DNA from 2 places in the Kocuria sp. WN036 genome. Region 1 is predicted to be linked to the other one. Evidence: riboswitches for the same ligand, from Rfam matches in the RefSeq annotation. Region 1 holds a riboswitch; the other holds the start of a gene.
What was found. Region 1 has a riboswitch for cyclic di-AMP ahead of CK505_RS18580 (C40 family peptidase). Riboswitches for the same ligand answer to the same signal wherever they lie in the genome.

Region 1 (4,969 bases):
GTCGTCGCGACGCTGTCGGGACTGGTCGCGAGCCTGTTCTCGGTCTCGAAGCTCTACGACATGCTCCGCGACATGGGCCAGGCCCCCGGGCTGCCGGGGCAGGAGGGTCACCAGTCCCTCTACATCACGGCCGGGCTGGCGATGCTGATGGCCGCGTTCTTCGACCTGTCCCAGATCGCCTCCCTCGGCGCCATCCTGTACCTGGCCATGGACATCGCCATCCACCTCGGCATCCTGCGCCACCTCAAGGACGATGTCGGGGCCAAGCCCTGGATCCCCGGGATCGCGATCCTGCTCGACGCCGCGGTGCTCGTGCCGTTCGTGCTGCTGAAGGCCCAGTCGGACCCGTTCACCCTGGTGGTCACCGCCGTGGTGGCCCTGATCATCGTCGTCGCACAGTGGGTCGTCGTCCGCCGGCGCGACGGGGCGAACAGCACCGGGCAGCAGCCCCACACTCACCCCTGAAGCCGGTCGCGCGACCGGCTCACGGTGAGGGGCCCGTCGGTGGACGGGCCCCTCACCATGAGCGTGCTCGTTCAGTTCTGGCCGGCCAGCCAGGTGCGGAAGTCCGCGATCTGCGCCTGTTGCGCGGTGATCCCAGCGCTGGAGGCCACCCGCAGCTGAGCATGATCAGCGCGGGACTGCAGCTCGAGGAACTCGACGATCCCGCCGTTGTGGTGCGGGATCATCTTCTGCACGAAAGCGACGTCGAAGTCCTCGCCAGCCTCAACAGCGGCCAGTTCTTCGACCATCATCCGGGTCTCCTCCTCCAGGATCTTCATCTCCTCCTGTGCTTCCTCCGGGGCCTGAGCCTTGGCCTCTTCCGGGGTCAACCCGTACCACTCCTCCAACCAGGTGGTGAACTGGTCGATCTGGTGCTGCTGGCTGGCGATGATGTTCTCCGCGTGGGTGCGGATGTCCGGGCTGGTCCCGCGCTCGAGCTCCAGCTGGGCCATCTCGATCGCGGCCTGGTGGTGGCCAATGATCTCGGCCAGGAAAGTGACCTCCAGCTGCTCGCCCTCCAAACCGGCCAGGGTCTCACCGAATTCGTAGGCGGTCGGGGAGGTGGGATCGGGGCCGAGCATGTCCTCCGGGGCCTGATCCTGGGCGTGGGACGAGACCGGGGTGGTCACCTGTCCGTGGGCGAACACTGGGGCGCTGGCCCCGCCCCACAGGGCCGTGGCGACGACAACGGTGGAGGCGGCGGCCGCCGTGCGACGGCCAGGGAACTGGATGGAACGCATGATGATGTCTCTCTTCCGCAATGAAGGAGCTCGACCCCGAGGTGCCGGCTCGGTCATCAGCCCCGTACCCTGCGCGTGAACAAACCGCGCGGGCAGAGCTGTACTGAACAAGGGGCGGGGGGAAGAGGGAACCCGCATCCGGGCACGCCCGATCAGCCCATCAGGCTCCTCTTTCACCGACGGAGGCCGGTCATCGGCGTCCGTGGGTCAGCGCGAGTCTGGGCTCAGCCCAGGGAGGCGACCAGTGCCGCACAGGCGGCCTCGCAGCGACGGCAGGCCTCAGCACAGATCCGGCAGTGCTCGTGCATGTCCGCGTGCTGCTCGCACTCATCAGCACACGCCTTGCACGCCATCTGGCAGACCCGGATCGCGTCCAAGGTGATGTTCGCGTCGTAGCCGGTGTGCCGGGAGAGCACCCGCCCGGTGGCCTCGCACAGGTCCGCGCAGTCGAGATTGGTGCGGATGCACTTGGTCAGCTCGGCGACCATGTCCTCGGACAGGCAGGCATCGGCACAAGCGGTGCAGGTCTGGGCGCACTCGAAGCAGGCCTCGATACAGGCCGCCAGCTTGCCCTGGTCCACTCCCCCGAGGTCCTTCGGGTAGGTCTCCAGCATCGCGCTCACGTGATGGGTCATGGCTTGCTCCTTCGTCGGTTCGGTCGAGGAGACGAACCGGCCGGAGCCAGCCCGCCATGTCATCGACAGTAAACTGCCGATTCTGTGTGACGCGACCCGAAAGCTTGAAGATTTGATGAAGATCAACGCCTCAAGAATCCGCGATCCCGCCTCACTACCTGGCCTCTACATCGGTGCAGCGGGCTGAATATGGAGATTTCATGAAGAAACCCTGCCCTAAGGCCTCGGAAGGGCACTTCCGAAGCCCTCCCAAACTGTGAGCCACCTTGAAAATCCTCCCCAACAATCTTGGTGCTGGCCCGGCCCGCGCTGAAGACTGCGCATGGTTGCAGAGCCCTGTCGCTGTCGGCTGCGTCCAGCGAAACGCGCGCCACCATGCCATGTGTCCTAGTCAGAGCGCTTTGAAAGACCGGTGTGAGCTACGCGACGGGTCCTGCTGCGTGACGGTTTCACTTCCTCGGGGCGTATTTTTCCGAGGCCGGAATCACAGCTTCCCGCTCCCGACTGAGGAGAGAATCCAGGCCGTGACCTAAACGTGACACTTTCGTTATGGATGGGCTACTGTCCACTGCGTGCCGATGACTGATCCGGTCGGCGCCCTCGTGCACATCGCCGAATTCTGCCGGTGCTCGAGGTTCCTGAAGAGATATCGCTTGGCAGAAGCGGGGGAACCATTTTCGGTCCCGGTGATCCGGGGCCTTGGGGTTAAGCCGGCAGAGCGCGTGCGCTCTGCCGGCCGGGTGTCTCCCACCCGCATCCGACAGCTCACCTCGTAGGCAAAGGGAGGAACTCACCCATGACTGTTTTCAAGCGCCACGCTGCCCGCCACCGTGCCGAGACCACCTCTCACGCCGTGCGCAACACCACGATCGCTGCCACCGCCGGTGCGGTGCTCATCGGCTCCATCGCCCCGGCCCAGGCCTACGCCGAGGTCCCCGCAGAGACCGCCCCCGCCTACGCGACCCCCGCGTCCGCACTGACGACTTACACCTCGGCGGCCTCCCAGCCCGCGGCCGCCCCGCAGACCGTCTCCACCGCCTCTTCCCAGGCCCCGGCCGCGCCCGAGCAGGCTACATCGGCCGTGGCGGTGTCCACCCAATCGGCGGACATCACCGAAATTACCGGCGCCTCCGGGATCGTGGGCACAGCGATGCAGGGAGCCGGCACCGGTTACGTCTGGGGCGGCACGGACTTCGGCGCCTGGGACTGCTCCGGCTTCACCCAGTGGGTCTACGCCCAGCAGGGCATCGACCTCCCCCGCACTAGCCAGCAGCAGTGGGCGGCCGGCACCCTGACCACCGACCCGCAGCCTGGCGACCTCGTCGTCCAGAACGGCGGGGCCCACATCGGGATCTACCTTGGTGGCGGCAAGATGATCTCCGCGCTGAATCCCACCCAGGGCACCTTCGTGCACAGCGTGAATGCCATGCCGACGGTCGGCTACGTCACCTTCCGCTGAGCCAACCCTCCGTCCGCCACGAATGCCGCTCGTGGCGGGCGGCGGGTGTGCCCCCCACCTGATCAGCATCCAGGATCGGTCGGTCAGAACCGGAGATGCCTGCACCCATCCACCGCCGGGGAACACCCCGATCTGGCCGCCTGATGGGCCCGCTCTTGAAGGTTCAGTGAAGATCTACCGCCCAGCCCTCCCAGCCCGGCGAAGCCAGCTGCGGCGGGGCTACCGTGGATGGATCGGTCCGCCTCGACCCGAGGCTGAACAGAGCAAACACCACGATGTGCAGGTCCAGTACGGGCTGCTGCGAAAGAGAGATTCGTCATGACGTCGACGTTCAAGCACCTGGCCGCCGGGACGGCCCTGGCGCTGGCCCTCAGCGGTGCCGGGGCGACCGCGGCGGTCGCGTCCCCGACGCACCAGCCTGCCTCCGCCTCCGCACAGACGGGCGCTGAGCGGCACATGAACCACGACCGCCACTTCGCCGTGATGATGGTCCCCCACCACCAAGGTGCCACCGACATGGCCGAGCTGGCCCTGCAGAAGTCCGAGCGTCCCGAAATCCGTGACCTGGCGGAGAAGATCATCGAGGCCCAGACCGAGGAGATCCAGCAACTGGAAGCAGCGGCCCAGCGGCTGGCCGCCGAGAACACCCCGGGACACCACCACCATGGACACGGCCACCACCACGGCCACGGGCACCACGTCCACGGCCATGGCCATGGCGGCCATGGCCGGAGCATGAATGCCGACATGCAGGGCGCCATGATGGGCGAGATGGACGGCATGGACGGCATGGACGGCATGAGCCTCGAAGAGCTGGCGAAACGGTCCGGGGATGAGTTCGACAAGGCCTTCCTCGAAGAGATGATCGCCCACCACCAGATGGCTCTCGAGATGGCCGAGATGGAGCTGCAGATGGGCACCGACCCCGAGTTGCGAGCCATGGCGGAGAAGATGATCGAGGACCAGCAGGCGGAGATCGAGCTCATGCAGGGCTGGTTGGAGGAGTGGTTCGCGGCCTGATCCAGGACCACGAGCTGGGCCGTCATCGACTGGAACGGGCCGACACCGGGATGTCATGGTCCCCGTCGACCCGTTCCAGCCAGTCCAGTCCAGTGCGGTGATCCCCGACGCGGCACCCGATGGGCGCGCACCCTTCGCGCAGTCAGCAGCACCCCGAACGGTCACCGACCAACCGTAGGTTTGGCAGCACCGCGCCCTCTTGCCTCAGGACACGGCCCCCCTCCCCCTCGCCTGGGGTCCTGTTCCTCCAGCGCGCGCACCGTCACCGAGATGGCCGAGACCACCGGAGTCCCCTCGCCCGGTGGTGGTGGCCGGATCCCGGCCGTGTTGCGTCTGTCCGGGCTCGTGGAGGGGCGACACGCGATCTTCTCAGTGTCCGATATCCCTCTCATCGGCCCGGTGCAGGGGATCGTTAGCCACAGCGACCACCGGTTCACCGGTGAGCCCGGCCACGACGAGTCCACCCCCCTGTTTCGTTTCCGAGGCCTCAGACACGGTCGCCCTGGGACGCTGGGGCTCGCAGCACAGTGTTCATGTCACAGCGATCAGTACCGGGAGGACAGATGACGGATCCGCTCACCGGACGTGTGCTGGTGGTCGACGACGAGGTC
Region 2 (4,969 bases), on a different contig from region 1:
GCCGTAGCGCAACTTCACCACCGGCGTTGGGCAGATGTCCCTGGATGAGTGGCGCCCGGTTCGTTTCGCCGTCGACCAGTAGAACTCGGCCGGGAGGTGAAGCGGACATGCCATCTCCCTTTTTCGGAGAAGCCCCGTGGTGTGTCGGCGACCAGCAGGAGCCTCGTCCCTTTTCGGTTGCAGGGCCAATCCGCCCCTCCCGTGCCGCAGCACTACGAGGGTTTCCCTGGCCGTCACCGCACCGATGAAGATCCTGGCAGCGAGAAAATTATTCCTTCCGCGTGGCGATGGCGGCGTCGTCGACCGGGGACTGCTGCGGGGACTCCGCGGCCAGCTCCGGGTGGTGCAGGTCCAGCGCCGGCCGCTCGGAGCGGATGCGCGGCAGCGAGGTGAAGTTGTGCCGCGGCGGCGGGCAGGACGTCGCCCACTCCAGGGATCCGCCGAAGCCCCAGGGGTCGTCGACCTCGACCTTGGTGCCGTTGCGCCAGGTGGTGTAGACGTTCCAGAACCACGGGATCATCGAGACGCCGAGGAGCATCGCCCCGACCGTGGAGATCTGGTTCATCCAGGTGAAGTTGTCCTCCGGCAGGTAGTCCGCGTAGCGCCGGGGCATCCCTGAGACCCCGAGCCAGTGCTGGATCAGGAAGGTCATGTGGAAGCCGAGGAACAGCAGCCAGAAGTGGATCTTGCCGATCCGCTCGTTGAGCATCTTGCCGGTGAACTTGGGCCACCAGAAGTAGAAGCCGGCGAACATGCCGAACACCACGGTGCCGAAGATGACGTAGTGGAAGTGGGCGACCACGAAGTAGGAGTCATTGAGGTGGAAGTCCAGCGGCGGGGCAGCGAGGATCACCCCGGTCAGGCCGCCGAAGAGGAAGGTGAACATGAACCCCAGGACCCACAGCATGGGGGTCTCGAAGGTGATCGAGCCCTGCCACATCGTGCCGATCCAGTTGAAGAACTTCACCCCGGTGGGTACGGCGATCATCATGGTCATGAACGCGAAGAAGCTCAAGAACACGGCTCCGGTCACGTACATGTGGTGGGCCCACACGGTCACCGACAGCGCGGCGATGGTGATGGTCGCGAACACGAGGCCCTTGTAGCCGAACAGCGGCTTGCGGGAGAACACCGGGATGATCTCGGAGACGATGCCGAAGAACGGCAGCGCCAGGATGTAGACCTCGGGGTGGCCGAAGAACCAGAAGAGGTGCTGCCACAGCACCGCCCCGCCGTTGGCCGGGTCGAAGATGTGCCCACCCAGGGTCCGGTCCATGCCGAGGGCGAACAGTGCAGCGGTGAAAGGCGGGAACGCCATGATCACGAGCAGCGAGGTGATGAGCGTGTTCCAGGTGAACAGGCCCATCCGCCACACGGTCATGCCGGGGGCGCGCATCGCGATGATCGTGGTGATGAAGTTGACCGCGCCCATGATCGTGCCGAAACCGGACAAAATCAGGCCGAACACCCACAGGTCACCACCGGAGCCTGGGGTGAAAGAAGCGTTGCTCAGCGGTGCGTAGGCGTACCAGCCGAAGGAGGCCGCGCCCTGCGGGGTGAGGAAGCCGGCGGTCGCGATCAGCGAGCCGAACAGGAAGAACCAGAACGCCAGGGCGTTGAGCCGCGGGAAGGCGACGTCGGGGGCGCCGATCTGCAGGGGGACGATGACGTTGGCGAAGCCGACGAACAGCGGGGTGCCGAACATCAGCAGCATCAGCGTGCCGTGCATGGTGAACAGCTGGTTGTACTGCTCCTTGGTCTCCAGGATCTGCATGCCCGGGGCGAAGAGCTCGGCGCGGATCAGCAGCGCCATGACGCCGGCGAGGCAGAAGAAGGCGAAGGAGGTGATCAGGTACATGTACCCGATCGTCTTGTGGTCGGTGGAGGTCAACCACTGCACCACCATCCGGCCTTTGGAGCGCGGCACGACCGTCGGGTGGGCTGTGCTTCGGAGCTGGTCGGCGGTGTAATCATAAATAGCCATGCGGTCTCCTCGGGCCCAAATGCCGTACGTATTCAAACGCCGATTACCGTAGCGCACATAGCTGGAGCTGCTCGGGGACGATTCTTGTACCGCCATCCGTGGAAATTTCCCTGACATCGGCCACCGAGCCTTTTAGGGCGGCACGCGTCCCCGCCACAGCGCGGTCAACGGCTCCCCGTACCGTCCGCACGCACCACAAAGGCATGTGCCGCCCGCCACGAGGCGCCATAATTTGCAGGACATTAATAGGAAAAAGTCGAGAAAAATTTACAACTTCATCAAATCTTGATTGTTTTCTTTATAGTTCCTATACATTCCCGAATGGGATTGTGATTGTTTCGTGATCTTCTTGTACTCTTCGATGCGTGCCGGCCACTGATCCTGTCGGCGCCTTCGGGCACATCGCCGAATTCTGCCGGTGCCCGAGGTTCATTACACAGAAACTGCTTGGCAGAAGCGGGGGAACCACATGCGGTCCCGATGATTCGGGTCCTAGGGGTTAAGTCGCCAGAGCATCCCGCCCTGCGACCGGGTGTCTCCCACCCGCATCCGACAGCTCACCTCGTAGGCAAAGGGAGGAGTACATCCATGGCATTCTTCAAGCACACTTCTGCTCGTCACCGCGCCGAGACCCCCTCGTGCCGGGCGCGTAACACCACCATCGCTGCTGCTGCTGGCGTGGCAATCCTTGGATCCGTGGCCCCGGCCCAGGCCTATGCGGAGCTCCCGGCTGCCCCGGCCGCCACGTCGTGGGCCCCGGCTTCGTCCTCTTTGGGGAGCCAGGGCTCCTACGTCACCCCGGCCCCGGTGGCGGCGCAGACGGCTTCGAGCGTGAGCCCGCAGTCCACCGCGATCACCGAGATCGCCCCCGCCACTGGCGGCATCGTGGGTACGGCCATGCAGGGTGTGGGCACCGGCTATGTCTGGGGCGGCACTTCCTTCGGTGCCTGGGACTGCTCTGGATTCACCGGGTGGGTCTACGCCCAGCAGGGTATCGATATTCCCCGCACCAGTTTCCAGCAGATCGCAGCCGCCACCCCGACCTCCACTCCGCAGCCCGGGGACCTGGTGTCTCAGAACGGTGGCAACCACATCGGCATCTACATCGGTGGCGGCAAGATGGTCTCTGCGCTGAACCCGACCCAGGGCACCTTCGTCCACTCCGTCAACGCCATGCCCCTCGATGGGTACTACACCTACCGCTGAGCTTCGCCCCACCAGTGGTGGCCGGTTGACGGGAGGCCTTCCGTCAGGTGCGAAGTGCTCCGAGAGGATCGTCATCGGCGACATATTTGGGGTACTTCGTGCCTGGATCGCAGAGTCGATCGGTCGCCACGGCCCGGCCGCCTTGCACCCGGTCGGGAAACGGCGCACGGGCGGGCTGCCCAGCGGAGCAGCGCAGAAAGTGATCATGGGCTCCACCCGTCTCCTGCCGGAGGCAGACAATCGCCTTCCCTCCCCGCAGGGGCATTGCGGCAACGGCCGCACGAGGTGCCGTGGTGGTTCGAGGACGGGGGCGCCGCAGTGGCGGACGGCACCCCCATCCGCCCACACCGTAGGGACACAAGCTGGACATTGCCCGAGCCTCGCTCGACCCCGCCCCTCTTTGATACAGATTCTGCTGTACGGTTGTGGCATGAGGATCTTGTCCCCGGTCGAGGTGATGTCCCGGTTCGGCAAAGCACTGGCCGATCCCACCCGGGCCGCGGTGCTGCTGCAGCTGCAGCAGGGCCCGGCGGTGCCCTCGGAACTGGCGGCCCAGATCGGGGTGAGCCGGCAGATCCTGTCCAACCACCTGGCCTGCCTGCGCGACTGCGGGCTGGTCGTGGGCGTGCCGGCCGGACGCAATGTGCGCTATGAGCTCTCGGACCCGAAGCTGGCCCACGCCCTGGAGGACCTGCTGGGCACGATTCTCACCGTCGAGGCGGTGTGCCAGTGCGGCACGCCGGAGTGCGCCGCCGAGGAGCTCGCCGGTGCGGCCAGCACCCAAGAGGTTCCGGCGTGAGCGGTGAGCACGATCACGCCCACGGTGCCACCGGGCGGCGGGGAAAGCTGGCAGTAGTCTTCGCCATCACCGCCACGATCATGGTCGCCGAGATCATCGGCGCGGTGATCTCGGGCAGCCTGGCGCTGCTGGCCGATGCCGGGCACATGTTCACCGACTCCGCCGGGCTGCTGATCGCGCTGATCGCGGCGACCCTGGCCCTGAAGCCGGCCACGGACAAACGCACCTGGGGGTACAAGCGGGCGGAGATCGTCGCCGCGGCCGCCCAGGCCTCGGTGCTGCTGGCCGTGGGCGGGTTCGTTGCCGTCGAAGGTATCCGCCGGCTGCTGGAGCCCCCGGAGGTCGAGTCTTCGGCCATGCTGTGGTTCGGGGTGATCGGGCTGGTCGGCAACATCATCGGGCTGATCATCCTGGCCTCGGGGCGGGGAGAGAACCTGAACATGAAGGCCGCCTTCCTGGAGGTCGCCAACGACGCCCTGGGCTCGGTGGCGGTCATCGTCTCCGCGATCGTCATCGCCACCACTGGGTGGACCCAGGCGGATGCGATCGTGTCCCTGCTGATCGCCGCCCTGATCGTGCCCCGGGCCCTGATTCTGCTGCGCGACACCATCGAGGTCCTGATGGAAACCACTCCCAAGGGTCTGGATCTGGATGAGGTCCGCACCCGCCTGGAGTCCCTGCCCCACGTGGTGGGGGTGCACGACCTGCACGCCTCACGCATCGACTCCGACACCCCGGTGCTCTCGGCCCACGTCACCGTCCACGACGGCTGCCTGAGCGCCGAGCACGCCGGTGTCGTGCTGGCGGATCTGCAGGCCTGTGTGGCCCGTGACTTCGACGTGGCCATCGAGCACTCCACCTTCCAGATCGAACCGGCCTCCCACCGCGGGGACGAGACTCTCCGCCACTAGAACCCCTCCACTCCCGGTATGCCCTGCTGCCTGAGACAGAACGGAAACCCCTTGTGAGCACTACCGCCA

Region 2: linked by a shared signal. The riboswitch ahead of CK505_RS08135 (C40 family peptidase) and the one ahead of CK505_RS18580 (C40 family peptidase) in region 1 are both predicted to bind cyclic di-AMP.

Annotation. Positions count from the first base shown of each region.
Region 1 is NZ_NSKF01000035.1:8,930-13,898, forward strand. It holds gene CK505_RS16245 (APC family permease) at 1-465, shown strand, start outside; gene CK505_RS16250 (DUF305 domain-containing protein) at 537-1,244, opposite strand; gene CK505_RS16255 (four-helix bundle copper-binding protein) at 1,469-1,879, opposite strand; gene CK505_RS18280 (hypothetical protein) at 1,878-2,066, shown strand; cyclic di-AMP (ydaO/yuaA leader) riboswitch at 2,480-2,670, shown strand; gene CK505_RS18580 (C40 family peptidase) at 2,676-3,338, shown strand; gene CK505_RS16265 (DUF305 domain-containing protein) at 3,657-4,358, shown strand; gene CK505_RS16270 (response regulator transcription factor) at 4,922-4,969, shown strand, end outside.
Region 2 is NZ_NSKF01000010.1:27,301-32,269, reverse strand. It holds gene ctaD (cytochrome c oxidase subunit I) at 269-1,984, opposite strand; cyclic di-AMP (ydaO/yuaA leader) riboswitch at 2,378-2,570, shown strand; gene CK505_RS08135 (C40 family peptidase) at 2,573-3,190, shown strand; gene CK505_RS08130 (helix-turn-helix transcriptional regulator) at 3,621-3,989, shown strand; gene CK505_RS08125 (cation diffusion facilitator family transporter) at 3,986-4,900, shown strand; gene CK505_RS08120 (thioredoxin domain-containing protein) at 4,954-4,969, shown strand, end outside.